DNA from 3 places in the Paenibacillus antri genome. Region 2 is predicted to be linked to each of the others. Evidence: predicted binding sites of a transcription regulator. Region 2 holds the regulator's gene; each other region holds the start of a gene.
The links. The regulator Rex, encoded in region 2, represses fermentation and respiration genes when NADH is low (regulators of the CRP and FNR family bind a similar motif). The targets are predictions, from matches to a motif close to TTGTGAAATATTTCACAA.
Positions count from the first base shown of each region.

Region 1: FE782_RS10320 (polymer-forming cytoskeletal protein) is a predicted target of Rex. The motif match lies at 5,664-5,681, and genes of this name have one in related genera.
Region 3: FE782_RS25770 (DUF1641 domain-containing protein) is a predicted target of Rex. The motif match lies at 4,185-4,202, and genes of this name have one in related genera.

Region 1 covers NZ_VCIW01000005.1:157,891-167,877, forward strand. The annotation lists gene FE782_RS10305 (ABC transporter permease subunit) at 1-552, shown strand, start outside; gene FE782_RS10310 (carbohydrate ABC transporter permease) at 568-1,443, shown strand; gene FE782_RS10315 (DUF5722 domain-containing protein) at 1,471-5,478, shown strand; gene FE782_RS10320 (polymer-forming cytoskeletal protein) at 5,752-6,276, shown strand; gene FE782_RS10325 (GTP-binding protein) at 6,494-7,699, shown strand; gene FE782_RS10330 (ABC transporter substrate-binding protein) at 7,745-8,716, shown strand; gene FE782_RS10335 (FecCD family ABC transporter permease) at 8,727-9,737, shown strand; gene FE782_RS10340 (FecCD family ABC transporter permease) at 9,730-9,987, shown strand, end outside.
Region 2 covers NZ_VCIW01000003.1:280,175-290,161, forward strand. The annotation lists gene FE782_RS07085 (tRNA nucleotidyltransferase/poly(A) polymerase-related protein) at 1-43, shown strand, start outside; gene FE782_RS07090 (biotin--[acetyl-CoA-carboxylase] ligase) at 44-1,027, shown strand; gene panB (3-methyl-2-oxobutanoate hydroxymethyltransferase) at 1,322-2,206, shown strand; gene panC (pantoate--beta-alanine ligase) at 2,213-3,094, shown strand; gene panD (aspartate 1-decarboxylase) at 3,101-3,484, shown strand; gene FE782_RS07110 (tetratricopeptide repeat protein) at 3,587-4,258, shown strand; gene dinG (ATP-dependent DNA helicase DinG) at 4,385-7,279, shown strand; gene FE782_RS07120 (redox-sensing transcriptional repressor Rex) at 7,276-7,920, shown strand; gene FE782_RS07125 (amidohydrolase) at 7,917-9,221, shown strand; gene FE782_RS07130 (cell wall elongation regulator TseB-like domain-containing protein) at 9,229-9,765, shown strand.
Region 3 covers NZ_VCIW01000022.1:17,469-27,455, forward strand. The annotation lists gene FE782_RS25750 (sugar ABC transporter ATP-binding protein) at 1-899, opposite strand, end outside; gene FE782_RS25755 (sugar ABC transporter substrate-binding protein) at 1,022-2,125, opposite strand; gene FE782_RS25760 (DUF2524 domain-containing protein) at 2,281-2,466, shown strand; gene FE782_RS25765 (NAD(P)/FAD-dependent oxidoreductase) at 2,519-3,694, opposite strand; gene FE782_RS25770 (DUF1641 domain-containing protein) at 3,709-4,143, opposite strand; gene FE782_RS25775 (GerAB/ArcD/ProY family transporter) at 4,365-5,477, opposite strand; gene FE782_RS25780 (Ger(x)C family spore germination protein) at 5,503-6,597, opposite strand; gene FE782_RS25785 (spore germination protein) at 6,587-8,122, opposite strand; gene FE782_RS33155 (hypothetical protein) at 8,262-8,390, opposite strand; gene FE782_RS25795 (AAA family ATPase) at 8,371-9,987, opposite strand, start outside.

The DNA of each region.
Region 1 (9,987 bases), on a different contig from region 2:
TTCGTCGCTTCCATGGTCATTCCGGCGGTCGCCGGGTTGCTCATCTGGCAAAACCTGTACGACCCGAACGTCGGTCTCATCAACAATGTGTTGGAAGCGATCGGACTGCCGGGCCACGCTTGGCTGGGCGACCCGAACACGGCGCTCTGGGCCGTCATCTTCATCGGCTTCCCGTTCATCGGCATCCTGCAGCTGCTCGTGTTTTACGCGGGATTGCTGGCGATTCCGGAGGAGCTCGTCGAGTCCGCGAAGATCGACGGCGCCAGCCTCTGGCGCATTATTCGTTCGATTCACCTGCCGCTCTTGTCCGGGCAATTCAAGCTGCTGATCATTCTGGCGCTCATCGGCATCATTCAAGATTTCGGCGGCATCTTGATCGTCACCGGCGGCGGACCGATGGATTCGACGTACGTTCCGGCGCTCCAGATGTATTACGCCGCGACGATCTTCAACGATCTCGGGTATGCGTCCGCGCTCGGCGTCGCCATGTTCGCCGTCATTCTGGCGATCACGATCGTTAATATGAAGCTGATCAAAACCGCGAACGATTAAAGGAGGAGACCGCGCATGCATTCCGTGAAAACCGCCAAGTTGTCGACGACCGTTCAGCGGAGCCGGTCTTCCGATCGGTCCGCGGCGCAGATCGCATCCTATTCGATCTTGTCGTTATTAGTATTCTTAACGCTCGTTCCGATTTTCTTCATGCTGTTCAGCTCGCTGAAGAGCAACGCGCAAATCTTGGGCAACTTCTGGGCGCTGCCCGCGCCGCCGCAATGGGGCAATTACGGCGAAGCGTTCGGGGCGATCTGGCGTTACGTCGTCAATACGGTCGTTTATGCGGTCGCAGGCAGTACGCTCGTCTGTTTGCTCTCCTCCGTGTCGGGGTACATCTTCGCCAAGAAGACGTTCCCCGGCAAGGAGACGTTGTTCATGATGATGCTCGCCATGATGATGATTCCCGGCGTGCTCACGTTAATCCCGTCCTATGTGCTGTATAACAGCCTCGGCTTGACGAACACGCCGTGGGTCATTATCGTCGCGGCCGCCGCGGGCGGGCAAATTTTCGGAACGTTCTTATGCCGAAGCTTTATGTCCGGTGTGCCGAACGAGCTGTTCGAAGCGGCGAGAATCGACGGGGCGCATGAAATCACCGTGTTTACGAGAATCGTCCTGCCGTTGTCGGTGCCGATCCTGGCCACGTTGTTCATCATGCAGTCGGTCGGCGTCTATAACGACTACATCTGGCCGCTGCTTACGATTCGAGACAGCAGCATCCAGGTGATCGGCGTCGGGCTGACCGTGTTCGAAAATCAATTCGGCATTACGAATATGGGGGTGCAGTTCGCGGCTTATGCGTTGTCGTCGGTGCCGCTGGTGCTCATTTTCGCCTTCGGCATGAAATATTACATCCAAGGGATGACCCAAGGCGCTTTGAAAATGTAGATGAACCCAAGGGAGGATTCGTAATTTATGAACCGAACCGCAAAATGGACGGCCGGGTGTATCGCCTGGCTGTTGATTTGCCATGCCTTCTTAGCGTCCTTCGCCGTCGCGGCGCCCTACGATCCAGGGCTTACGCCCTCTCCGAACGTGTCGAACGGCACGGCGGTGTATCCCGCGAAAATCATTAACGACTTCAATACGGCCGCCGACGTGGCGACCTGGTCCGCCGGCGAAAATACGAGGAGCGTAAACTTCGTTACGGGCATCTTGAACGGTCCCGGCAGCGTATACGAAGGGACCGGCGCGCTCGAGCAGCAGCCGGAGCGAGTGAAGGTGTACGCGTGGCGCACGATTTACCGCGACTTCGCGACGCCGCTCGACCTGTCCGACTCCCGTTACTTGGCGTTCGCCGCCAACAGCTGGGGCTGGCAGCCGGTAGAATATGTGCTGCGTATCCGTCTGCACGGCGCGGACGGCGTGAACGAGTCGATCGCTCATATTCGGCCGGACAGCTGGAGAACCGTATTCGTGGACGTCTCGAATTGGTCGGGCCGCGGGGCGATCTCCAAGATGGAAATTTCGTTCATGCAAAACTTCGATCTCGAAGGGGTGCCGCCGGGAGCGCCCGGATACGATTATTGGGACGGCCGGTTCCAGATCGATCATATTTCGGCGACGAACGTGCTCGATATGCGATTCTCGAAGGCGGGCGATCCCGAAGGGTTCACGGCGGCGGAAGGCGCCGTGACGGTCGACGCGGGGGCGCTGCAATGGACGGTCGCCGGGGCGGGCGATGCGTTGACGTCGGGGTCGTTCGCGCTGTCGATCGCGGAGCGCAACGCGATCGCGTTGACGCTCGCGAACGGAACGCCCGCATCGCAGTTGAAGGTATCGTGGACGACCGCGGAGGATCCGGTCTGGGACGAGGAGAAGTCGAAGACGTTCGAGGTGGATCCGTCGTCCGGGATGAAGGCGTACGACTTCAATATGTCCGATAAGCTGAACTGGGGCGGCACGCTTCAGGCGTTCCGCATCCAACCGGTGCTGGAGGAAGGAGAAGGGGGCGTCATTCGATTGGACGAAGCGGAGTTCAAGATTTTGCCGCCGCTGCCGCCGGAGACGATCGGCGAGCTGGCGCAGCCGGTCATCGGCGGCGACGGCAGCGTCGTCGTCGCGGGAACGATCACGTCCGCTTCGGTCGAGATCGATCCGCAAGCTCGATTAGCGCTCTACGAGCTGCCTACCTATTCCGATCCGTTCGATCCGGCGACGGAGCGCGTCAAGCTCGGCGAACAGCCGGCGGCGGCGAGTTTCTCGTTCGCGTTCCCGCTGCAGGACGGAAGCCGCAGCCGCTTATACTCCAAGTTCGCCGTCGCGCTGGAGACGGACGACGCGACGCTCTGGGTCGATGCGCCGCAATACATCGCGAACCCGCAGTCGCTCGCCGCGAATACGTATCCGTTCCCGGAGGCGAAGAGCAAGAAGGGGCTGCAGGTGCAGTATACGGACGACGCCGAGGAGCTCGGCATCAGCCACGCCGCCTTGAACGTCGCTTACGATCAGATGCTGTACTTAACCGACAGTCAACCGGCCAATACGATTCCGTATGAATTCCAAGGCAAGACGTATTACTTCAAGAAGAACGTCGTCGAGAATCTCGATCTGCAAATCAAGAGCCTGTCCGATAACGACAATATCGTCTCGCTCATCCTGATCATGTACCGGAATCTCGATCCGAATACGCCGAACCATATTCTGATCCATCCGGATTCGGAGCCGGGCGGCACCGTCTACGCCGTGAACACGAAGACGGCGGAGGGCGTCGGGTATTACGGCGCGATCACGAGCTTCTTGGCGGAGCGTTATACGCGCGCGGACGAAGCGTACGGACGCGCGGTGAACTATATCGTCGGCAACGAGATCGGCCAAAACAAAGTTTGGAACAACATGGGGCCGAAGCTCATTCACGAATACGTGGAGGACTACGCGCGTACGCTGCGGCTGACCGATACGATCATTCGAAGCCACTACGACAAGGCGCGCGCGTACGTCTCCTTGGATCACTTCTGGGACGAAAATCTGCCTTCGGATTCGCTCTGGAAGTACGACAACAAGAACATCGTCGACTTGCTGACCGAGCACCTGAAGACGAACGGCGACATTCCGTGGAACATGGCGTTCCATCCGTATCCGGAAAACTTGTTCAACCCGAAGTTCTGGGAAGACGCCACGGCGACGTTCGATTTCAATACGCAGCGCATTACGTTCAAGAACTTGTCCGTCCTTGTGGATTACTTGCGGCAGCCGGATTATTTATACGAAGGCGAGATGCGGCGCATCATCTTGTCGGAACAGGGCTTCCACAGCCTCGACAATTCCGAGCAGGCGCAGAAAATCCAAGCGGCCGCCTATGCGTACGCTTACTACATCGTCGAATTCCTGGACGGCATCGATTCGTTCATTCTGCACCGCCACGTCGACCACGCCTTCGAAGGCGGCCTGAATTTGGGCTTATGGACGAATTTGCCGGGCGAGACGGCGACGCCCGATCAGAAGAAATTGGCGTATCACGTGTTCCGCGATATCGATACGGCGAAGTCGCTCGAGGCGACGAGCTTCGCGCTCGACGTGATCGGCATCGACTCGTGGGAAGCCGCGATTCCGGGCTTCGATCCGGCGAAGCTGAACGACCGCGTCGCGCCGGCGTACGCGCCGGCCGGATTGAACGGCCCGTCGCAAGGTTTTGACCCGAAGGCGGTTCGGATTTCTACGTTCGAAAACGGGACCGACGGCTGGACGTTCGCCGACAACAGCAACGGCGTATCCAGCGTGTCGGGAGACGCGTACGAAGGGACGTCGGCGTTGCGGGTGACGTTCAGCGCGCTGTCCAAGATGTGGCGCGGCGCGGACTTGAAGCTGGCGTCGCCGGTCGATCTCTCGAATACGCCGGTGCTCAAGTTGGCGCTCAAAGTGCCGGGACCGCTGCCGGATCGGACGCACTATGCGAAGGTGAAGGTATACAGCGGATCTACGAGCGCGGAAGCGATCGTAGCCTTGCCGAATCCGGGCGAATGGCAATCGATCGCGGCCGACTTCCGCGACTTCCAAGGCATCGGCGCGGTGGATCGGATCAAGGTATGGATGTCTTCGCCGGCGACGACGAACTGGAACGGCTCGTTCCTGATCGACGACGTGTCGTTCGAGCGGAAGGGCGAGACGAGGGAGTCCGTCGCGAATCTCGATATTTCCGCGCGTCTCTTGGCGGACCCGCTCGGGGTCGGATCGAACATCGAAGTGACCGTTACGAATTACGACGATAAGAAGCTGTCGGGCGAAATCGCGGTGACGTCCGAGCACGCGACCTTCTCGCTTTCGGCCTTGGACGCGAATCACGTGTTGCCCGGGGAGTCGAAGACGTTCCTGCTGTCGGTCGTCGACTTCGCGCCGCCGCCCGCCGGCGGAAACGTGACGATGACGTTCACGTATCGGGAGACGGCGATAACGAAGACGATCGGCGCGGTGAAGCCGAACGGGGAAGACCAAGTGCCGAGTAACGTCGAGCTGCTGTACAACTTCGAAACCGGCTTGCAAGGCTGGGAAGCGGTCGACAATCTGGCCGGGCTCCGGACCGTAGAGACGTTCCCGAACGGCCCGACGAAGCCGATCCTCGGCAGCTATGCGCTGAACGCCAGATCCGCCGTCGCCGCGGCGACGGCATGGAAGACGGCGAAGGTTGCCCCGGAGACGGCGATCGACATGAGCGAAGCGCATACGTTCTTCTATCATATCGATTCGTACGGCGGCGTTCCGAACGCCACCTATGAGACGCGAGTCGTCTTGACCGGCGCCGACGGCACGACGCTGCAGTCTGCGCAGGCGATGCAGGCGGATCGATGGAATCGCATCGCGGTGGACGTCAGCGGCTGGGCCGGTCGAAGCGAAGTGACTTCGATCGAGATCGGCTTCCGCGCCGTAGGCAACGATCTGGCATGGAATCCCGAAATTCAATACGATTACATCGGCTTCGAAAAATAATAGTCGATCGAAAAGGGCTGTCCCAAAAGTCGTAAAATGACTTAGGGGCGGCTCCTTCTTTTTACAATCATGCTCCTAGCGGGAGGGGGTACGGGTTCCGGCCGCCACTGAACGTCGTGCAGGGGGATGGCTACCCGTTAGTAGATTTTACCCACTTTTGGGGCAGTCCTTTTTTGAATAAGAGATTGTGAAAGTCGTCACATACTTCGCTCGCTTTTGCCGGTATGATGAACCTGAGCGACGAAGAAAATTTGTTTCCGGGGGGATATCAACATGAAATGGTTCAGAGGGTTGTTGGTCGGCGGCCTCGTTATCGCCGTCTTATCCGGCTGCGGGACCAAAGAGGAAACCGCGGTTCCGGCGACGGAACCGACGGATGCGGCGACATCGGCGTCGATCGTTAACGATGCGGCTGCGTTCACGAACGCGGTCGGAGAGAAGGGGACGTGGATCATCGCCATTCTTAACGACGTCGCGGTCGATCAAGAAGTAGTAGTGGCGGGCGAATTCCGGGATAAGGGCGCCGCGGACGGCGAAATATACCGGAAGATCGCGTTGTACGCGCAAGACGCGGACCACAATATTACGGCGTCGTACACGTTGACGGTTCCGAAGCTGACGGTGAAGAGCGAGAACCTTCGCGTGCAAGGCGGAACGATTCAGGGCGACGTCGTCGTGGAAGCGGCCGGCTTCCATCTGCACGAGACGGCGACGATCGACGGAAGCCTGTCGTTCGCGAACGATAACGCGAAGGCAACCGCGAAGATCGACGGGAACGTGACGGGTACGCAAGAGTAAGGTCGTCGGGCAACCAGTCGGACGGGAATCATCGGTAAGATCGAACAATGAGAAAAGCCAGCGGTGCAATTCAGTTGCGCCGTTGGTTTTTTTCGCGAAAAAATGCGCTCATTCGTGTAAATCGTTAATATTACTATTTACATTAAGGATATCAAGCGTTACAATCGACATCGTGGTTAATCGTAATTATTACAGATAAGGAGGACGAGAATCCGTCATGAATCCGAAGGAACAACGCATTCCCGTCACCGTGCTAAGCGGTTATTTGGGCTCGGGCAAGACGACGCTGTTAAACCATGTATTGAACAACCGCGAGGGGTTGAAGGTAGCGGTCATCGTCAACGACATGAGCGAGGTCAATATCGACGCGGCTCTCGTCGGCCGGGAGACGCAGTTGTCGCGAACCGAAGAGAAGCTGGTCGAGATGTCGAACGGCTGCATCTGCTGCACCCTTCGGGACGATCTCCTCCGGGAGGTCGAGCGTCTCGCGACGGAAGGAAGGTTCGATTATATTTTGATCGAATCGACCGGGATCGGCGAGCCGGTTCCGGTCGCGCAGACGTTCTCCTACGCGGACGAACAATCCGGCATCGATCTTTCCCGCTTCGCCAAGCTCGATTGCATGGTAACGGTCGTGGACGCGTACCGGTTCTGGCACGATTTCGCTTCGGGCGACAGCTTGTTGGAGCGTAATCAAGCCGCGGGGGAAGACGATACGCGATCGGTCGTAGACTTGTTGATCGATCAGATCGAATTTTGCGACGTGCTCGTTCTGAACAAGTGCGATTTGGTCGGGGACGAGGAACTGAATCAGCTGGAGAGGGTACTCCGTACGCTGCAGCCCGCCGCCCGCGTCATCCGGGCCGTCAATGGCCGAATCCCGCCGTCGTCCATCCTGAACACGGGGTTGTTCGACTTCGAAGAAGCGAGTCGGTCCGCAGGCTGGATCCGGGAGCTTCGGCGACCGGCGCATACGCCGGAGACGGAGGAGTACGGAATCGGCTCCATCGTCTATCGTAGACGCCGGCCGTTCCATCCGGAGCGATTGCTGCGATGGTTGGAAGAATGGCCGGAAGACGTCGTCCGGGCCAAGGGAATCGTCTGGCTCGCCAGCCGCAACGGCATCGCCGGGATGATCAGTCAAGCGGGGCCGTCCATTCAGTTCGGTCCGTCCGGACATTGGATCGCCTCCTTGCCCGACGAAGAACGGATTGCGCTCCGCGCGGATCAACCGGAACTGTTCGAAACTTGGGACGACGTTCATGGCGACCGGCAAACCGAGCTCGTCCTTATCGGCATCGACATGGATCGAGAAGCGATCGAGGTCGAATTGGACGGCTGCCTGCTGACGGACGAAGAGATGGCGTTGCCCGACTGGAGCGCGTTGCCCGACCCGCTGCCCGCATGGGCGGTCGCCGAATGACGCATATCGAATTACGCTGGAATCCATACATACGGAGGTAGACCCATGAAGAAATTTACGGTTCGAGGAGGAATGACGATCGCCGTGCTGGCGGTCGTTCTTTCCGCCTGCGGGAACGGTCTCGCCGTGCAAAGCGAGCCGCCGAGCGGGAGCTTATCCATCGTCGACGATACAGGAGAGACGCTAACGTTCGCGAAGCCGGTCGAGCGAATCGCGTGTGTCGTCTCGCTCTGCATCGACTTGACGGCGGAGCTCGGCATGGAGCCGATCGCGATCGGGGAAGGCGGCGTCCGGACGATCGCCATGCAGCCGGAGTTTTACGGCGAGAAGGGACGAAGCTTCGCTTCGATCGGCGGCAGCTTCTTCGAGCCGAACGTAGAGGACCTCGTCGCGGCGAAGCCGGATCTGGTGATCGGATTGGAGGGCGTGCACGACGCGATGAGGGAGGGGCTATCCGGGGTCGCGCCGATCCTGCTTGTCAACCCTGTCGGCTATTCCGAGTCGGTCGAGCTGCTCAAGGCGGTCGGTACCATTACCGGGCGGCCGAAAGAAGCGCAGACGTCTGCCGACGCGTTCCTCGCCAAGCTCGAAGAAGCGAAACGCAAGTCGCCGAAAGACCGGAAGGCGCTCATTATGTACGGCAGCGACGTGAATTTCGCGATCGTGACCGACAGCGGTCTCGGGGGGACGGTGTTACGGGAAATCGCGGTCTACCCTTGGAAGGTGAACGATCCGTCCGAAGATCCGTTCGGGGAAGGCGCGATTCCATATTCGTTGGAAAAGCTGTTGGCGGAAAACCCGGACGCGATCTTCGTCGAAAGTTATTCGTTCCAACCCGGGACGAAACAGCTGTCGGAGCAATTGTCGCAGCTTCCGCTGTGGAGGGAACTGAAAGCGGTCCAAGAAGGGAAGGTCGCGGAAGTTCGGTCCCCGATTTGGGGAGACGGGCGAGGCACGCGTTCGCTCGGCATCATGGTCGACGAAGCGATGGCGTTCCTGTACCCTGAGCTTCCCTAAGGGAATTGACATGGAACTTCGTGTTCTTCGTTCCGTACTTCTGACGATTCTGCTGATTCTCGTCGTTCTTGCCTCGTCGGCGGCGCAGGTTGCCTTAGGAACCCCCAACTTGACGTGGGGCGAGCTGCTCGGCATCGTCTTCCGGAGCGAGGGGGAACCGCTCGCGCGTACGATCGTCTTGGAGATGCGGCTGCCTCGGGCCGTGCTTGGCGTCTTCATCGGCGCGATGCTCGGAGCGGCAGGTACGCTTGTGCAAGGAGCGATGAACAACCGCTTGGCGGGACCTGAGCTGCTGGGCGTATCGTCCGGGGCGTCGCTCGCCATGGGGGCGATCGCGGTGCTGCAGCTTCCGGTATCCTGGCATGCGCAGCCGTTGTTCGCGTTGGCGGGAGGACTGGCGGGGGGAGCATGCGTATTGCTTGCCGCAAGAGGCAGCCGCGGCGCGGTAAGCATGCTTCTCGTCGGGATGTCCGTATCCGCCATCCTGAACGGCACGCTCATTCTCTTGATCGCGCTCGGTACGAGCAACGACGTGAATCTGCTTTACTTATACTTGCTCGGTTCGCTTGCCAATCGAAGCTGGGATCACGTCGAGCGAACCTTGCCGTGGTTCGCCGCGATGGCGCCGATGGCGTTCCTCTACCTCCGTACTTTGAATGTCATGCAGCTTGGCGACGACGTGGCTGCGGGTCTCGGCGTGAACGTCGAGCGGTCGCGTCATGCGATTCTAGCGCTGTGCACCGGACTCGTAGGGGTGACCGTAGCCCAGTGCGGCCCGATCGGGTTTATCTCGCTGCTTGCGCCGCATCTCGCAAGATCGATGCTCGGAACCAACGACGCCCGGATCGCGCTGCCGTTCTCGATGCTTTGCGGCGGCGCATTACTCGTCTCCGCGGATGCGGCGGCGCGTCTGCTGCTGTACCCGGCGGAAATTCCGGTCGGGGTCTGGACGACGCTGCTCGGGGGGAGCTGTTTCTTGATTCTCATGGTCCGGCGGCAAGGAGGAGTCCCGAATGGGTGAGGGGAAAAATGTATCGTACGCGGGTAACAAAACGGGGGTGGTCCTGCTGACGCTGGCGATCGCGCTCTCGGGTTGTTTCGTGCTCTACATCGGCTTCGGAAAGACGCCTTATTCCTTTGTAGAAGTCGTCCGTGCTCTGTTTCACGTCGAAGCGGATGCCGGGACTCGGCACGTCGTCTGGAATTTGCGCCTTCCGAGAGCGCTAATCGCCGTTGCGGCGGGCGCCATGCTGGGTACGGCGGGGGCGATG
Region 2 (9,987 bases):
GCTGCTGCCGCAATACGGCGCCGGTAACGGAGGGGACGATTAGATGGGGGCGAACGAGAAGCTGTTAGCGTGCTTCGAGGAGGCGCCCGGCGCGTACGTATCCGGCGAGCGGCTGAGCCGGGAGCTAGGCGTCAGCCGAACCGCCGTCTGGAAGCGAATTCGGCGGCTGGAGGAGGAAGGGTACGTGTTCGAGTCGGTGCCCCGGCTCGGGTACAAGCTGGTACGCGGTCCCGATAAGTACCGGATGGACGAGCTGATGAAGCGGTTCTCGGGGACGGCGTTCGGGAAGTCGGTGAAGCTGTACGACGTCGTGGAATCGACCCAAAACGCGGCGCACGAAGCGCTGCTCGCAGGCGCGCCGGAAGGGGCGTTGGTGTTGGCCGAGGGTCAATCGGCGGGCCGCGGCCGCTTCGGCCGCGTCTGGTTTTCCCCGCCCGGGAAGGGGATATATGTCAGCTTCCTCTTGAAGCCGAACGTGCCGCTCGCGGTTGCCCCGCAGATGACCCTGCTCATCTCGGTAGCGCTGTGCCGGGCGATCCGCAAGGAGACGGGCGCGAACGCGACGATCAAGTGGCCGAACGACATCTTGATCGACGGACGGAAGGTATGCGGCATTCTCGTCGAGACGATGCTCGAAGCCGACGTCGTGAAGGCGATGATCGCCGGCGTCGGCATCACCGCGAACGTTCGGCGGGACGAACTGCCCGAAGAGCTTCGCGACCGCGTGACGTCGCTGCTGGAGGCGACCGGGGCGCCGGTGTCGCGCGAGGCGATCGTGGGCTCGTTCTTCGAGCAGCTCGAATGGCTGTACGACGCGTACCGCAAGGAAGGCTTCGGTCCGGTGCGCACGCTGTGGGAGGCGCTCACGTCGACGCTGCACGGCCGGGTCCGAGTCGCGACGCCGCAGGGCGTGTCGGAGGGCGTGGCCGAAGGGATCACCGAGGAAGGCGCGCTGCTCGTCCGCGACGACGAAGGGCGCGTGCACACGATGTATTCCGGCGACTTGACCGCACCGATTTCCCGGTAAAGGCGCGGGCCGGCAGACGACCTATGTACAAAATCGAACGGTTTGATATACTAAGGAGAACGCAAGGAGGACGGTATCCGAACGGAACCGTACCTCCGAGCCGTTGTCTTTTCTTTTTTCTCCATCTATTTTCTGCTCTGAGCCGCAAGGACCGAGACGGAAAGGGACGCATCGCGCACGGCCGCCGACGGCGCCGGAACGCGCGAATTGGTTTTGCGCTGCCATCCTTCTTCGGCTTTGGGCCGGGAAGGATTTTTTTGTTTTCCAGGAAGGAACCCTAAGGAGGAATGTGCGATGTCGGAACAATCGTCATCGGGAACCCGTAAGCCAGTAACGACGACGCGGCTGCGGGCGATGAAGTCGAAGGGCGAGCCGATCGCGGTCGTTACCGCGTACGATTATCCTTCGGCGCAGCTGGCGGAAGCGGCCGGCGCGGACGTGCTGCTCGTCGGCGATTCGCTCGGCAACGTCGTGCAAGGCCGGGAGACGACGCTGTCCGTGACGTTGGATCACATCGTGTATCACGCGGAGATCGTCTCGCGGGCCGTGAAGACGCCGTTCGTCGTCGCGGATTTGCCGTTCGCCACGTACCACGGAGGCGTTGACGCGACATTGGCCAACGTCGCGCGCGTCATGCGGGAAGGCGGCGTCAAGGCGGTGAAGCTCGAAGGCGGCAACGAAATTTTGCCTGCGGTGCGAGCGGCGGTCGGCGCCGGCGTCCCGGTCATGGGGCATCTCGGCTTGACGCCGCAGTCGGTCCATGTCATCGGAGGGTATAAGGTGCAAGGCAAGCAGTCGGCCGCGGCGGAGAAGCTGCTCGACGAGGCGCTGCGGCTCGAGGAGGCCGGCGCGTTCGCGATCGTGCTGGAGCTCGTCACCGACGAGCTGGCGGCGAAAGTGACCGAGCGGCTGTCGATCCCGACGATCGGCATCGGCTCGGGAAAAAGCTGCGACGGGCAGGTGCTCGTGTTCCACGACATTTTGCAATACGAGCTCGACCCGATGGCGAAGAAATTCGTAAAGGCGTACGCGAACGTAGGCGCGGTCGTGAAGGAGGCGATCCGCGAATACGTGGCGGACGTGAAGCAACGATCGTTCCCGGAGGAGCGCCATACGTTCCATATGGAGGAAGCCGACCTGCAGCGGCTATACGGCGGCGGCGCGGCGGACAAGGAGTGAGCGGCCATGGAAGTGTTCCGTACGATAGCATCTTATAAACAATATCTTACCGTTGTCGAGAACGAAGGCCGATCGATCGGCTTCGTGCCGACGATGGGCTACCTGCACGCCGGCCATCTGTCGTTGGTCGAACGGGCCAAACGGGAAAACGACGTCGTCGTCATGAGCGTCTTCGTCAATCCGCTCCAATTCGGGCCGAACGAAGATTTCGAACGGTATCCTCGGGACGAAGCCCGGGATTTGGCGCTCATGGAGAGCGCCGGCGTGGACGCCGCGTTCCTCCCGACGGTCGACGAGATGTATCCAGGCGGCGGCGGGACGTCGAAGACGATCGTGACCGTCGGAGGAACGGTCGCGGAGCGGCTTTGCGGCGCCTCGCGCCCGGGCCACTTCGACGGCGTCGCTACGGTCGTCTCCAAGCTCTTCCACATCATCGAGCCGCGGCGCGCGTATTTCGGCCTGAAGGACGCGCAGCAGGTCGCCGTCATCGAGACGTTCGTCAGAGACTTGAACGTTCCGGTGGACGTCGTGCCTTGCGAGACGCTGCGCGAACCGGACGGCCTCGCGATGAGCTCGCGGAACGTGTATTTGACTCCGGAGCAGCGCAAGAACGCTCCGGTTCTCCGCCGGTCGCTCCTTGCGATCGACGAGTGGCTCGCCGCCGCGCCGGAGACGACGGCGCCCGAGCTGGAACGTAAGCTCGCGGATGAGATCCGCGCCGTTCCCGGGGCGGAGCTCGATTACGCGCAGGTGCTTGCGTACCCGTCGCTCGAGCCGATCGAGGGACCCGTCGCGAAGGCGGCGGGACGGTTCATCGCCGCGCTCGCGGTGAAGTTCGGGGGAACGCGGTTGATCGACAATCGATTATTTCATGAAAACGAGAGGTGACGAGCCATGTTTCGCACGATGATGAAATCGAAGCTTCATCGCGCCGTCGTGACGGAGGCGAATCTGAACTACGTGGGCAGCATAACGATCGACGAGGATTTGATGGACGCGGTCGATATTCTAGCCAACGAGAAGGTTCAAATCGTCAACAATATGAACGGCGCCCGCTTGGAGACGTACGTCATTCCGGGGCGGCGCGGCGAAGGGACGATCTGCTTGAACGGGGCGGCCGCGCGGCTCGTGCAGCCGGGCGACGTCGTCATCATTATCTCCTACGCGATGATGACGGAGGAGCAAGCAAGGAGCTATAAGCCGAAAGTGGCGATTCTGGACAGCAACAACAACATCGTGCAAACGGCGAACGAAGAAGTGCACGCGACGATTTTGTAATCGAGTCCGGAGTCAAAATGATTTGGCAGTATGAAATGCCTCCCCGGCGCAAAAAATGAGGGTACCCTCGCGTCGCGAATCCAACCGAAAGGTGGGAGGCCCATGTTCAAGTACTTGTTTCAATCGATGAACGAGAAGCTGGACGGCATCCTCGAGGCGCTGCCCGCGTCGCACGGAACGAAACACGAGTCGCTGCTCGAACAGCTGCAGGAGCTTCGGGAAATGAGCGACGAAATTATCGAGGAGTGGCTGTTGTTCGAAGAGAAAATGGCGAAAGCCAAACAGCGGCCTCAGCCCGAACCGGCGGCGGCCTCGACGAAGCCGCAAGCCCACGAGCCTCAAGGCCTCTTCGAATCGGTCGACGCCTTCGCCGAGTCGCCGGCGCAGACGATGCAGTACCAACGAGGCGAAGGATATTTCAAGCTGTACATGTTTCCGGAAGCGGCCCGCGAGTTCGAAGCGGTCGTCCGGGCATACCCTGATTTCTTGCAAGCGCGCTTGTTCTTGGCCTTATGTTTCTTACAAAGCGAAAACGTCGCGGAAGCTTCCGGTCATCTTCAAATCATTATTTCGCTTGCGGGCGACGGCAGGATGAAGGCGGTCGCGTACAATGCGCTCGGCTGCGTGCAAGCGGTCAGAGGGAATGTAGAACAGGCGTGCGAATGTTTCCGAACGTCCCATTCGTTGGATCCGAACTTTAAGGACCCCGTGTACAACTTGAAGGCTTGCCAGATCGACGGAGGCGTGCTGCAGCTCGGCGTCGCGATCGGCTGACGCCTTCGTTTTTTTTCTATGGATTCCCTCGCGAGAGGGTTTCTTCTATTTTCTTTTCCCCCTTCGGTTTGGTATCCTTAAAGGTACGAACGACAACGAATCGAAGACGAATGGGGTACCCTATAGATGAAATTTGCGGTTTTGGATTTGGAGACGACGGGCGAACAGCCGGGCCGCGACGAAATTATTCAGGTCGGCATCGTCATCGTGAACGACTTCGCGATCGAACGTACGTACGCATCCTTCGTTCGGCCAAGCGTCCCGATCCCGCCGTTCATCCGGTCCTTGACCGGAATTACGGACGAGATGGTGGCGGACGCCCCGGCGATGGACGACGTCGTGAACGAGATCGTTCCGCTGCTCGACGGCGCGGTGCTCGTCGCGCATAACGCGCCGTTCGACGTCGCGTTCTTGAAGCGCGCGCTCGCTTCGGCCGGGTATCCCGGCTACGACGGACGCATATTGGATACGCTCGATTGGCTGCGGGTGCTGTTCCCGACGTTGACGAGTTATCAGCTCGGCTTCGTCGCGAACGCCTTCGGCATCGCGCACGACCGTCCGCACCAAGCGGACAGCGACGCGGAGGCGACGGCGGAAATATGGGTTCGATGCATGGAGAAGCTGTTCTCGCTGCCGCTCATGACGCTGCAGCGGCTCGGCTTCTTGTTCGCGCATCCGGATTTCGCCTCGCAGCAGGATCAGGCGTGGTTCCTCGAGGAGGTCGTCGCCTGGAAGGAGAGCGCGGAGGAGCCCGGAACCCCGACGCGGTCCCACCGGCAATTCGCGCTCGGGGTCGACGACTGGACGACCGAGGAGGACCGGGATCGGGAGAAGTTCGAGGAGGACTTCGACGCATTCCAGGAAGCCTTGAAGCGGCGCATCCGGGAACGAATGCCCGATTACGAGGAGCGCCCCGCTCAGGAGCGCATGATGCAGGAAGTGTCGCAGTCGCTGAAGGACGAACGGCATCTCGTCATCGAAGCGGGCACGGGCACGGGCAAGTCGCTCGGCTATCTGATCCCGTCGATCCATTACGCGCTGCAGACCGGCGATAAGGTCGTCGTCAGCACGCATACGATCAACCTGCAGGAGCAGCTGCGGCAGAAGGAGCTGCCGATGCTGCACGAGCTGTCGCCGACCCCGTTCCGGTCCGCCGTGCTCAAGGGACGGAGCCATTACTTGTGCTTGCGTAAGTTCGAGGGCAAGGTAAACAATCAAGATTTTCCGAACGAACGGGAAGACCGCGTCATCGCCGCGCAGATGGTCGTCTGGCTCGGCGAGACGAAGCACGGCGACGAGGAGGAGCTGAACCTCGGACAGAAGGGCGGCGAGTTCTGGAGCCATGTCGCGTCCGACGCGGATTCGTGCTTGAACCGAGCTTGTCCTTGGTTCCGCAAGTGCTTTTACCACCGGGCCCGGAACGACGCGGGGGCGGCGGACGTCATCATAACGAATCATTCCTTATTATTCACGGACGTGAAAGCGGAGCATCGCATTCTTCCCGCCTACGGACGTCTCGTCGTCGACGAGGCGCATCATTTCGAGGATGTCGCCAGTCAGCATCTGGGCGTCGATCTGTCTTACTTTTCCATGGTGAGCGCTTTAACCTCCTTGTTGAAGGACAGCCGCTCCGGCCAGCTCCCGCTGCTCAAGTCGCTGCTCGAGCAGCATCCGAACGCGAAGACCGAAGGCTGGGGCGAGCGCATCGGCCAGCTGTTCCCCGACATCGTGAAGGTCAAGGAAAATTGGGACGAACTGTTCGATGCGCTGTACGACCGATTCATCGCGCGCGCGGCCGCGGGGCAGAGCGAGGGCGGGTCGGTCACGGTTCGTCTGAAGGCGGATAAGCTGCCTCACGATTGGAAGTCGTTCGTCGCGATGGAGGACAATTTGTTCTTGACGTTGACGAGCGTGCTGAAGGTGCTGGACCGACTCGTGACGGATGGGAAGGACGACGCGGAGGACTTCGGACTGGAAAGCTTGTTTACGGACCTGGCCGGCACGGTCAAGGACTTGTACAGGGCGCGCGACGCGTTGCGGCTGCTGCTGAAGGCGGACGACCCGAACATGGTGTATTGGATGGAAGCGACGCCGCACTTCAAGTCTCGCTCGCTGCGGTTATACGGGGCGCCGATCGACGTCTCGAGTTTGATGCGGGACTTCTTCTGGGAGCGCAAGGACGCCGTCGTCATGACGTCCGCGACGCTTACGGTCGAGAAGTCGTTCCAGTACGTCAAGTCGCAGCTCGGCTTGTCGGATCGGGACGAAGCGGAGGAGAAGCTGCAGACGGTGCAGCTGCCCTCGCCGTTCAAATACCGGGATCAAGCGTTGGTGCTCATCCCGAGAGACTTCCCGGGCTTCAAGGGCGCGAACGCGGATCCGCTGTTCATGGAACGGCTGATCGATTCGCTTCGCGACGCGGCCGTCGTGACGCACGGCAAGATGCTCGTTTTATTCACATCCCATAAGATGCTTAAGCTTGCCCACGGCCCGTTGAGGGAGGCGCTGCAGCCGCATGGCATTCACGTCCTCGGACAAGGGGTCGACAGCGGCAATCGGAGCAAGCTGACGCGGCTGTTCATGCAAGCGGGCTCCGCCGTGCTGCTTGGCACGAGCTCCTTCTGGGAGGGGGTCGACATTCCGGGCGACGCGCTGACGTGTCTCGCGATCGTTCGCCTTCCGTTCCAGCCCCCGAACCATCCGATGGTGGAGGCGAAGAGCGAATACCTGAAAGCCCAGGGCGAAAATCCGTTCACGAAGCTGTCGGTGCCGCAAGCGGTCATTCGCTTCAAGCAAGGCTTCGGGAGGCTCGTCCGTACGGCGAAGGATCGGGGCGTCGTGCTCATTTACGACACGAGGGTCATCGAGACGTCGTACGGGAAGCACTTCTTGTATTCGCTGCCCGGGCCGAAAATCGAGCATTTGCCGAGCGAGTCGATCCCCGGTCGGATGCGGGATTGGCTGGAAGCGCCGGGCGCGGAGACAGGGAACGGATCCTCGGGAAAGGTGGAAACGACATGAAGTTTCCTAAAATATCGGAAGCGGTCGTCCGCCGTCTGCCGATGTATCTTCGATTTTTGAACGAGCTCGCGAAGAGCGACGTCCAGACGGTATCGTCCCAGGATTTAGGGAGGCGTTTGGATCTGAATCCGGCCCAGATCCGCAAGGACCTCGCGTACTTCGGCGAATTCGGGAAGAAGGGCATCGGGTACGACGTCGGTTATTTGGTCGAGAAGATCCGCGGCATCTTGAAGCTGGATCAAGAAATCCGCGTCGCGCTCGTCGGCGCGGGCAACCTTGGTCAGGCGCTATGCAATTATAACGCGTATTTGAAGGACAATATGCGGATCTCCGCCGTGTTCGACGCGAATCCGAATCGGATCGGCGACCGCATCAACCAACTGTCCGTTCAGCCGATGGAAGAGCTCGTGCGGACGGTCCGGGAGCAGCATGTGCGCATCGGCATCATTACGGTGCCTGCGACGGAAGCGCAGCGCGTGGCGGACCAATTCGTGGAAGCGGGCGTGGAAGGCATTATGAATTTCGCTCCGGCGATCATTAAGGTGCCTTCCCAGATCCGCGTTCATTACGCGGATTTCACGATCGAGCTGCAGAGCTTGGCGTATTATTTGAACCGGGGCGAAACGGAGGAAGAAGAATGACGAAACGTACGGTGATCCGAGGCGGAACGTTCCTGACGATGGCGGAAGGCGCGGAGGGAACGACCGCGTTCGCGGGAACGCTGACGATGCGGGGGGACCGCATCGAATACATAGGCGCGGCGGACGTCGAGGTCGCGCCCGACGACGAGGTGATCGACGGCGCGGGCAAGCTGTACATGCCAGGCCTCGTGAATACGCATGGCCATGCGGCGATGTCGCTGCTGCGCGGTCTGAAGGACGACGTGAGCCTGCAGGTTTGGCTGCAAGAGTATATGTGGCCGACCGAAGCGAAGTTTACCGCGGCGAGCGTCCGAGCGGGAACGATGCTGGCGATGCTGGAAATGCTGAAATCGGGCACGACGACGTTCATGGATATGTACGACCATATGGATCAAGTGGCGGAAGCGGTGGAAGAAGCGGGTATGCGCGCCTGCCTCAACCGCGGGGTCATCGGTTTGTGCCCTGAAGACGTACAGCGCGCGAAGCTGGACGAGGCGATCCGGTTCGCGAAGACGTGGAACGGCGCGGCCGACGGCCGCATCACGACAGCGATGGCGCCGCATGCGCCGTATACGTGTCCGCCGGAATTCATCGCGAAGTTCGTCGAGGCGGCGCATGAATTGAATTTGCCGATCCACACGCATATGTCGGAGACGGCGCGCGAGGTGGAAGAGAACGCCGCCGCCTACGGCGTTCGACCGGTCGAGCATCTGCGGAGGCTCGGCGTGTTCTCGCGTCCGTGTCTCGTCGCGCACGGCGTGCACCTGACGGACGAAGAGATCGACATCCTGGCGGAGCACGGCGTCGGCGTCTCCCATAATCCCGGCAGCAACCTGAAGCTGGCGAGCGGCATCGCTCGCGTGACGGCGCTGCGGCAGGCGGGCGTCCGCGTCTCGCTCGGCACGGACAGCGCGGCCAGCAACAATAACTTGGACATCTTCCGGGAGATCCGCCTAGCGGCGCTCATCCACAAGGGCGTCAGCGGCGACCCGACGGCCGTGCCGGCCGGCGACGCGCTGCGGATGGGCACCGTCGAAGGGGCGCGTTCGCTCTGGTTGAACGACGTCGGCACGCTCGAGGCCGGCATGAAGGCGGACGTCGTCGCGATCGACGTGACGGCGCCTCATTACCAGCCGGAGGCCGATCTCGTATCGCATCTCGTGTACGCCGGCTCCGGCTCGGACGTGACGGACGTCTGGGCGAACGGGAAGCGGCTCGTTCGCGGTCGCCGCTGTCTGACGCTCGACGAAGAGCGCATCGTCGCCGAGGCGAACGCGGCGCTGCGACGCCTGAAAGCGTAGGCGCCGCATGGCCGAACGATTCATGAGCGAGAGCTCGTCGAACCGGCGCCGAGCGCTCCAGGCGACCGCTATCGCGATCGTCTTGATCGGCGCGATCGGGCTGTTCGGCAGCCGGTTTTACCAGACCGTGCAGGAGCCTCATTGGGATGCGTTAAGCCGGGCTCAAGCGGAAGCGGTACAGCGGCTGAACCTGACGCGCGTCGATTTCGTCGAACGATTCGTCGGGGACCGGCCGTACTCGGTCGTCTTCGGCGCGAACGCGAACGGCGAAGACGTCGCGGTATGGATGTGGGGCGAAGACGGCTTGCATATCGAACGGCAGCAGGACGGCCTGACGCGCGATGAGGTGAAGGCGCTCGCGCTGAAGGAGCGGCCGGAGATGCAGCTGCTGCGGATTTCGCCCGGGAAGCTTGGCGAGACGTACGTTTGGGAAGTGTTCTACGCGTTGCGGGAGCCCGGCGGAACGAGGAAATATTACGATTATTACTCGTTCCGGGACGGCGCGAAACTTGAAACTTACCGCCTTGCGCTGGAACGAGAGTAAGCCGGCGCAGGATGCCGGCGCTGCGAACGGAGGACGAGCGACGCGTGAAGTGGTCGTGGAAGACGAAAATATGGTTCGCGCTGACGGTGCTGTTCGGCGCGTTGTTGATCGCAAGCTTCTTTTATAAACCGTAACGAAGGCCGTCCCGATCACCCGATCGGGGCGGCTTTTTCATGCCGGCGAGATGCCGATTTCGCCGGGCGCCGGGTCGCCTTCCACACA
Region 3 (9,987 bases), on a different contig from region 2:
GCCCCGAACAGCGCGCGGCACAGCTCCGTCTTGCCCGCGCCGACGAGACCCGCGACGCCGACGATTTCGCCCGCGCGAATATACAGGTCGACGCCTCTGACCTTGTCGCCGTCCCGGACGCCCTTCGCTTCGAAGCGCACCTCGCCGCTAGATCGCTGGATCGTCGGGAACTGCCCGCCCAGCTTGGCGCCCAGCATCTGCTCGATGACTTGCTGCTGCGTAACGTTCCGCAGCTCGTCCCGCGCGACGAGGCGCCCGTCCCGCATGATCGTGATGTCCTCGCAAATCTCATATAGCTCCGGCAGCCGGTGCGAGATGAAGATGACGCCGACCCCGTCCGCCTTCAGCTGCCGGACGAGCGCGAACAGCCGGTCCGTCTCGCTGCTGCTGAGCGGCGCCGTCGGCTCGTCGAGCACGAGGAAGCGGCACTCCCGGGACACCGCTCTCGCGATGAGCGTCATCTGCTTCTCGGCGAGCGTCAACTCCTGCACCAGCTTCTTGGTCGACAGCGTCAAGCCCAGCCGCTCGAGAATCGACTGCGCCGACCGATGAACGCCGGCCCAGTCGACGAACTGCTTGCCTCGCATCTCGTGCACGAGGCTTTCGAGCATAATATTTTCGCCGACCGTCAAGTTCGGTATGAGCGCCGTATCGACCTCTTGATAGACGATCTGGATGCCGCGATCCTTCGCGTCCTTCGGCGAGCGGATGCGGACGGCCTCGCCGTCGATCCGAATGTCGCCGGTGTAATGATCGTAGGCGCCGGACAGCACCTTCATCAACGTGGACTTCCCTGCGCCGTTCGCTCCGATGAGCGCGTGGGCTCGCCCGGCCTCGGCCCGGAAGTCGACGTCCGACAGCGCCTGCACGCCGGGGAAGGCGATCGAAATCCGGCTCATCTCTAGCACGCTAGTCTTCGATTCTCCCAACAAACCCACCTACCGTCCGAACAGGATAGGGCGCCCTTATCCGAAGGACAAGGGCGCCGCATAAGACAATCTATTATAACATGGAACTTTCGTTAGTTGGCGTTCGCTTCTTTTAGCGATTTCATCCAATCTTCTTCGAACGCGTCCGTCGTGCCCCAGCCCGGAATAATATCGGCGAGCGTCACCATGTTGACCGCTTCGGACGACTTGTTCAGCGTCGCTTGGTCGATCAACGCCGCTTCGAGGTTGTACGTCGGAGGCGTCTCTTCGCCGGCGAGCTTCTTCGCGAGCAGGCGCACGTTGACCGCGCCGATCATCTTCGGATCGACCGCCGCCGTAGCGACCCACGGGCTGTTCTCTTCCTGCATGATTTGCAGATCGGCGTTCGAGACGTCGATGCCGTAAATCTTGATTTCCGTCCGGCCCGCCTCGATCAAGGCGCGCGCCGCGCCGATCGCGAACGCGTCCCACGTCGCGAAGATGGCGTCGATCTCGCCCTTCGGATATTTGGACAGCATCGCCGCGACCGCGTTCTGCGTGTCGACCGACGTATTCTCGTTCGCCACGCCGAACCGCTCCAGTTCCTTGATGTTCGGGTACTTCGCGAGCGTCGCTTGATATACCGCGTTGCGGCGCACCATCGGCGGGAAGCCGTCGACCCACAGGTAGACGATCTTCGCGTCTTCGCCCTGCTCCTTCACGAGCTGGTCGAGCGCGTATTGCGCAAGCGCCTCGTCGTCCTGCGACGTCAGCGTCACGCCTTCGACCGCGGACAAGTCGCCGGTGGAGTCGAACGCCACGACCGGGATGCCCTTCTCCGTCAGCTTCTTCACCGCGTCGACCGTCGCCGGGTCGTCGCCGTGCGAGACGACGACGCCGTCGTAATCGCCGTTCGCCGCTTGGTCGAGCGCGTCGAGGAACTTCGCCGTATCGCCGTTCGCCGAGAACGTGTCTACGCTGAAGCCGAGCGATTCGCCTTCTTGCTTCGCGCCGGCGAGGAATTGCGCCGTATGATCGTCGCCGCCGATCTTGCGGATGACGTTCAGTTTAATATCGCCCTTCTCGGCGAGCGCCGCCGGAAGATTGTCCACGTCGAGGTTGCCGCCGGTCTGCGCCGCTTGTCCGCAGCCCGAGAGCGCGATGGCCGCAGCCAGCGTGATGCCCGTTATGTAACGAAGCTTCTTGTTGATGCTCATCTCTAGTTCTACCCCCATGCATTTAATTACAAGTAATCCTATCGGATTTAAATCGAAACGTCAATAGTTTTATAGGATTAACGATTTCGCACGAATAACCGCCGCCCTCTTCACGAACAATAGCTTTGTCACAATAACCGCGGGGAGGATTCGCCATGCTGGATCAATTGGAAAGCAATTACGACTGCTCGAACGCCGACGACGACTTGCCCAAGCTGCTGCAGGAGCTCGAGGAGTGGAGGTCGAAGTCCGGAAACGACGCCTCCAAGGAGACGATCGATACGATCAACCGGCTGGAAAATCAAATCCACTTCATCCGGAACAAGTGCGGCATCCGGTAATGAAAAGAGCGCCTTTCGGCGCTCTTTCGTCGTCGTACGCGCGAACGCGGAATCAATAAGCGAGCGCGAACAGTCCTTCGATATGCGACAAGTACCGCGCGTTGCTCGCCTTCTTCATCAGCGAAGCGGGCGCGCCCTTGAGCTCGATCCCGTTCTCCCCGACGGAGCCGATGCCGTCCTTGCGGCCGAGGCTCGCCAGCGTACCGGAGAACACCGGGCTGAACGTCTGCAGACTGCCGCCGTTATACGTTGCCGCGATGTTCGCGCCGACGAGCTCGCCCATCTGCCAAGCCAATTGCGCCGTCGGCGGGTACGGACGTCCTTCCGGTCCGAAGACGACCGCGCAGTCGCCCGCGAGGAACACGTCCGGATGCGACACCGACTGCAGGTACTCGTTCACGGACGCGCGGCCGCGATTCACTTCGATGCCGCAATTCGCAACGAGCGCGTGCCCTTGCACGCCGCCGGTCCATACCAACGTGGAGGTTTCGATCGTACGGCCATCCTTCAGCGTTACGACGCCGCCGTTCACTTCGGTGATCGGCAGGCTCGTGAGGAACTGCACGCCGCGCTGCTCGAGGCTCGTCACCGCGCGCTGGATCAGCTCCGGCGAGAACATCGGCAGAATCGTCGGCATCGCTTCGACCAAATACAACGACACGTCGTTGAAGTCTACGCCCGCCTCGCGGCAGTAACCCGGGAGCTCGTCCGCGAGCTCGCCTACGAGCTCTACGCCGGTGAGACCGCCGCCGCCGATGACGAACGTCGCGTCCGCTTTGTTCTTCGAGACGCGGTACGCGCGAAGCTTCTCCTTCACGTGCGCGAAGATGCGGTTCGCCTCTGCCGCCGACTTCAGCGTCAGGCTGTTCTCCTGGAGGCCCGGGATGCCGAAGTAGTTCGTCTCGCTGCCGAGCGCGAGCACGAGCGTATCGTAATCGTAGGAGGAGCCGTCCGCGAGCGATACTTTCTTGCCGGCCGGGTCGACCGCCTGCACGGAGCCGATCTTCACGTCGATCGCCTTGCCCTTGAATAGCTTGCTAAGCGGCAGCGCGACGGCTTTCTCGGACACGTTGCCCGCGGCCAAACGGTGAAGCTCGGTAATGATTTGGTGAGAATCGTATTTATTGATGACCGTAATTTGCGCTTCGCTCGCGGACAGATGCTTCCGCGCGGACAGCGCGCTTAATAAGCCGCCGTATCCGGCGCCGAGAATGACGATTTTTTTCATCGGTTGCGTCCCCCTTAAGACTGCTGTTTTCGTTCGCCGAGAATGTCCAAGTACGCTTGGCCGAAGCGAAGCATCCGCTGCAGCTCCGGATCCTTCAGCATCTTCAACATGCCGAACAAGCCGATCGTCGTCTCGTCCGTCTCCGCGCGGTCGTTCGCCTCGATCGCCGCCGAAGCGAAATATTTCGCTTTCTCTTCGATCGGCTTGAGCACCTCTTGGAGGCCGCCGATCGTATCTTGAATGAGCACGCGGTCGGTAACGACCTTCTGCGCCAAATCGTACGTCTTCGTCAGAAGCGCCGTCATCTCCGCCAGCTTCGGCAGGTTGTCGACCAGCGTCGTCAACGCTTCCTGCACTTCCGGCTTCAACAGCTGCTCGAGCACGTCAGGTCTCAGCGCGGACTCTTGCGTCACTACGGCCGGCTGCTTGTTCGCTACGCTTGCTTCCATTCTTCTCCCACTCCTTGTTGTGTCGGAACTGCCGGAATACATTGTGAAAATCTTCACATAATAAGAAGTTCTCGTCCGACGTTCCTATGAATGATGTCCTTGTGAATAGTTTATTACATTACAGACCGGTCTGCATTATAAATGTGAAATTAATCACATAAATAATATTTATAGGGGTGACAACCTTTTCGAACCGCATAAAAATTCCCAACGGCCGCCGTTTACGAAGCCTTCGTGGCTTTCCTCATCCTTTTCCACCAGACGATCAGAAACAACAGCGGGATGTACCCGGATACGATCCAGAACCCCACGTTCGAATATAAGTTCGCGAACCAGTCTATCGATTGCCGGTCGCGGATCCAAAACGCCAGCGCCAAATACCCGCCGAGGAACAACGGCAAAGAGACGCGGCGCTTGATCGGCAGCAGCTGTCCCGTTCCCCGGCAAGCCGCCCACAAGCAGATGGACACATTGACGAGCGCCTTCAGCAGCCATACGGAGACGACGAGATACTCCAATCGCTGCATGATCGGCACCTCGATCATCATCACGATATTCAGCGTCGGCCAGATGATATGATGGAGCTGACCTTCCGAATAATACATCAGCGTGACCAGCATGACGAAAACATAGATGATCGTAGCGGCGCCGACGGCGGCATGCGTCCAGCGCTGCGATTCCGCCGGACGCTTAACGAACGGGTATAAGAATAGCATCGTCTCGAACCCGAGGTACGGGAAGGTCATCGTTCGAGCGGAACGAAGAATGTCGGCGATCGAATGCGTCCCTATGGGCAGCAGATTCGCCGGGTGGATATACTTGAATGCGAACACGAACAGCGGAACGGTCAGCGCGTAAGGTATCGCCGTTCCCCAAAAGCCCATTCCGGTTACCGTCCGCAGACCGCCGGACACCGTGTAATACACGAGCAGCAACAAGACAACGGCAAGCGGATAAATATTGATTCTCGGGAACAACCACACCTGGATGACTTCCAAGAAGATCCTGAAGACGACGAACCCGCCGAGGACGAAATAAACAACGAATGCCGCGTTCGCCGCGGTTCCGATCCATCGGCCGAAGTGGACCTTGTTCATTTGCACGACGTCCGCCGGCGACTCCGACGCATTCAATGCGGAATGCATCATCCACACGATCGCATGAACGCCCATTCCTACAAGGAGTACGGAGATCCATGCGTCATACCCCGCCGGCTTCAGGATCTCTTTCTGGAACTTTAAGACGCCGACGCCGACGATGCTGCAATGGATGAGGAAAAAAACGAACAACGGAGAAATCAGGCGATTCTCCCCGATCCGGCGACTCCCGTTCATGGCTGCCCCCTCCCGTTCCGCCGGGTTATTCCCCGACGCCGGTCTGAAAGATGTTCAACTTTACCGCGACTTCCGTACCGACGGACGGGTACAGTTTTTGGAATTCACGTTCGTTCCAACGCCGATCCCGGCTTCTGACCATATCGCCGAATCCGACGGGATCCACGCGGCGTTCCTTGAAATACTCCAGCAGCGCTTCGATCTCTCGCTCGATATACGCGGCCCCTTCGCGCTCCATCTTCGACAGCCCTTCGGGCGTTGCGAGCTTCACCTCTTCCGGCACTTTCCTCGCCAACGCTTCCAGCTCGATTCGGATCGAGATTTCGGGCACCGGGCGGACTCGCTTCACCTTGTACTTCGCCTTCGATCGGATGGCCTGGATCGCTACGTAGCTATCCCGGGCTTCCCGCGGCTCTTCCACGGGAATGAGCATACTTCCGTTCATCCCGTTTTCGATGAGCATCTTCAAGAGGAACGAATCCTTAAAGCCGATGACCCCGGCCACCCGGTCCTCCCGAAACAAGGCCGTCCCGCCGAGCTCCGGCGCTCCGTTCTTCGGGCGGAAGTACGGCATATACATATCGCGGCCTTCCCCGAAAAAGTTGAACAGAGACAAATGCAGATTCGTCGACGGAAGATTGCCGTTGCGAACGTTCTGCATCGCCATGTCGGACAACAGCGTCGATTCGTTGCGGTTCTTCGCCTGCTCCAACAGTTCGACGGCCTCCCCTTCCGTTACCGCGAGGATCATGCGCGTCGAGATCTTCGGATCCTTGCAGAACGTATCCAGCACGGTCCCGACCCCTTCCTTCGCGAACGATTCGCCGAATACCGCTAAGCCGATTTGTCCGTACTCCAGCGTTCCGTTCGACTTCATATTCAGGCTCGGAATCATGTTGAAGTGCGAGACGGAGTCGGTCTGAAGCAGTTCTACGTCGGCCTTGCTCTTCTTCGTATAGAGCGGGATCAACACCGAGGACGCCTCCCCTTTCTCGGACAAGTCGAACCCGGCCGTCTGTACGAGTTTCACTTCATTGACGATGGCCTGCTCCCCGCAAGCCGCGAGCAGCGGCACGAGCGCGATCGCGGTCCCCAGGCGGCTCAAGCGTCTAATCCTCATCGGCGTCCTCCCCCGCTCGGGCCGTCCCGGGCTTATACCTTTTACGCGATCGCGGATGCAAATATCCGGGCCGCTTGCTCGTCCATGGGAACGGCGGCCGGATGAGGCTGTCGTTCAAGTCCCCTACTCTCAAAGGATATACGGGGACGGTATACGGAGATCCCAAAGACGTTAATTTCGTTATATGTACCAGCAGGAAGCCGATACCGATGAATAAGCCGATCGCCCCCCATAGGGAGGACAGCACGATCATCGGAAAACGTAAAAATCGAATCGTATTGGACATCTTGTAGATCGGCGTCGTAAAAGAGGCCAATGCGGACAGCGCGACGACGATGATGAGAATGTTGCTCGTAAGCGCGGCTTCCACGGCGGCTTGTCCGATGATAATGCCTCCGACGATGCCGAGCGTCTGCCCGATCTTCGTCGGCAGCCGCGCCCCGGCCTCCCGCAGAAACTCGATGGTCAGCTCCAGGAACAAGACCTCGAATACGGGAGGGAACGGCACGTTCATCCGCGAGTAGATGAGCGGCCCGAGCAGATCCTGCGGGATGACCTCGTAATGGAACGTCGTGATCGCGATGTAGAACGATGTGGCGAACAAGGAGAACACGACCCCGCTAATCCGGATGATGCGGAAGAACGACCCTAAAATCCAAGGCAAATAATAATCCTCGGGAGAAATGAAGAAGTCGTGAAGGGTCGAAGGACCGGTGATAAAATACGGCGAGCCGTCGGCGATAATCGCGACCTGCCCGCTGACGAGCGCATAGACGACCCTGTCCCTGCGTTCGGTCGTCACGAACAAGGGGAACGGCGTAGCCGATTCGTCCGCGATCATCTGGTCGAGCAGCGACGTATCGAAGATGACGTCGAAGTCGATCGCTTCCAACCGTTGCCGCGCCGTCTGCACGTTCCGTTCGTTCGTCACGCCTTCGATGTAGACGATGGCGACCCTGGACTTGGACATCGAGCCGATCGTCAGCTCCTTCACGACCAGCTGCGGGATGTTCAGCTGCATCCGCAAAAGATGGACGTTCGTGTCGAGATCCTCGATGAACCCGACGTTCGGCCCGACCACGCTGAATTCGTTCTCGGTCGTATTGTCCTTTCGCATGCCGTGCAAGCCGGCAAGCGGGACTAAAGCGCATCGCTTCCGATCGCCGGTCCGGCGGACGAGCGCATGCCCTTTCAACAACTTAGACTGAATGACTTCGACGTTATCGGTCACTTCGATCTCTTCCGTAGGAATCCATCGCGAGAAGCCTTCAAGGCTGCGGATGTCGTCCGATTGCGCCGCATGCCGCTGCAGCGGTTCGATCAATCGCTTCTGGAGATGCTCCTTATCGACGAGCGTTGCGTAATACGCGACGGTAAAATCTTCTCCGGCGGAAGGAATGCGCATCTCTTGAAAATCGGTGGATCGCTTCGCTTGTTCGATCAGCAAGTCGAGGTCGTCGAATTCGACCTGTACCTTCGACGCTTCCCCTTGGTCCGGGGAGGGGGCTTCTAGAGTCGCGTCCATCGCATGGCTCCGTTTTCGTAAAAGAGTGATAAGAAAGGTTACTGGGTAGTTTGCCGAGGATTTCTTGTTTTATGTAAATATATAGAAAGCCGTTCCGCATGCGGTATGCATACAGCGGAACGGCTTCCGGGAAAATCGCTTATCGGCCGGACGAGCGGAACGTCGCGGGGATCGATTTCACGCCGAAGACGCGCATCGGCGCGCCGAGCGGCGGCGTCTCTCCTAACGCCTGCAGCGGCTCCCGGCGTTTAGCCTCGATCGATTGCATCGTCTCGGCCTTTCCTTCCTCCTTCTCCATCTCCATCCTCTTCTCCATCCCCATCCCCGTCTTCGCCTGCTCCGGCTCCGCCTTCCCCTTCGTCCCCGGCGTCGATCCCGCCGTCGGCATCGCCCTCGTCTCCGCCCGACTCCGACAGCGCCTCGGGCTCCTCCTCGAGCGGCTCTTGCGCCGGGGCCGCCTGCCGGGCCGCGTCGGTCGACATGCGCGAGACGATCAAAGGCAGCTCCGGCCTCGCATGCCCGTACAAACGTACGAAGATGTCCTCGATTTCTTCGCCGGTCAAGTCGCCGCGCTGCAGCAGCTCCTCCGCGATCGCATGGACGAACTCGGCCCGCTCCCGCACGAGCGTCTTCACCTGCGCCATCTGCTCCTTCAGCAGCTCGTTGATTTTCGGCCGCAGCGTCCGCATCGCTTCCGCGTTCGAGCCGACCGCCCGGAAGCTGAACAGATCGTCGCCCATCCCGACGAGGCCGAGATACGCGCCGGCCATCTGCGTCGCTTGCTGCAGATCGGAGGTGACCCCGTTCAGCTTCTTCCCGAGAAACTCCTCCTCCACGGCGCGAGCCGCGAGGCATACCTGAATCGCCGCCAGCATCTCGCTGTCGCTTCGATTATACCGCTCCCGCGTCGGTTTCGTCGCCGCCAGACCGAGCGCGCTGCCGCGGCGGATGATCGTCACCTTCCACACGCGCTCGTGCGGCTTCAGCAAATACTGCGCCACCGCATGCCCCGCCTCGTGATATGCCACGTTCCGCTTCTCGTCGTCGCTCATGGATCGAAGCGGCTGCTTCAGCCCCCACTCGTACGTCTCCATCGCCGAGCGGAAGTCGTCGTAGCCGGCCGCCGCCGCGCCGCGCTGATGCGCGATGACGACCGACTCGTTCACGATGTGCTTGATTTGCGCCGGGCTGTAGCCGATCGTGTCGAGCGCCGCCTTCTCCGCCGTCAGCGTGTCGTCCTTCTTGACCTTCTTCAGATAATATTGGAAAATGTCCACCCGTCCGTCATAATCCGGTACGTCCACCCACAGCTTTCTGTCGAACCGGCCGGGCCGCAGCAGCGCCGGATCGAGCGCGTTCGGCAGGTTCGTCGACGCGACGGTGAGCACCGACGGGCGCTCCGCCTTCGATCTTCGCAAGCCGAGCGATCGCAGCGGCTTGGCGAGCTTGGAGCCGTCGATGTTCGGCGGATCCATCTGCAGCAGCAGCTCGTTCAGCAGACCGGTGCCGGCCCCCATGCCGAAGAAGCCCGCGCCGCCCCCTCCGCCTTGACGCCGCATGCCGATCGCATCGATCTCGTCGATGAAGACGATGCAGGCGCCGTACCCCTTCGCGAGCTTGCGCGCCTTCGCGTACAGCCGCATCACCTTCAGGTTGCCGACGCCGAAGAACATGTTCTGCAAGCTCGGCGCCGAGGCGTACGCGAAGGGCACCTGCGCTTCGTTCGCGATCACCTGCGCGAGATACGACTTGCCCGCGCCGGGAGGTCCGCACAGCAGCAAGCCGCGGATCGCCTCGCCGCCCATCCGTTTGAAATCCTTCGCGCCCTTGAGCAGCATCGCGATGCGCTCGGCGTTTTCCACGAT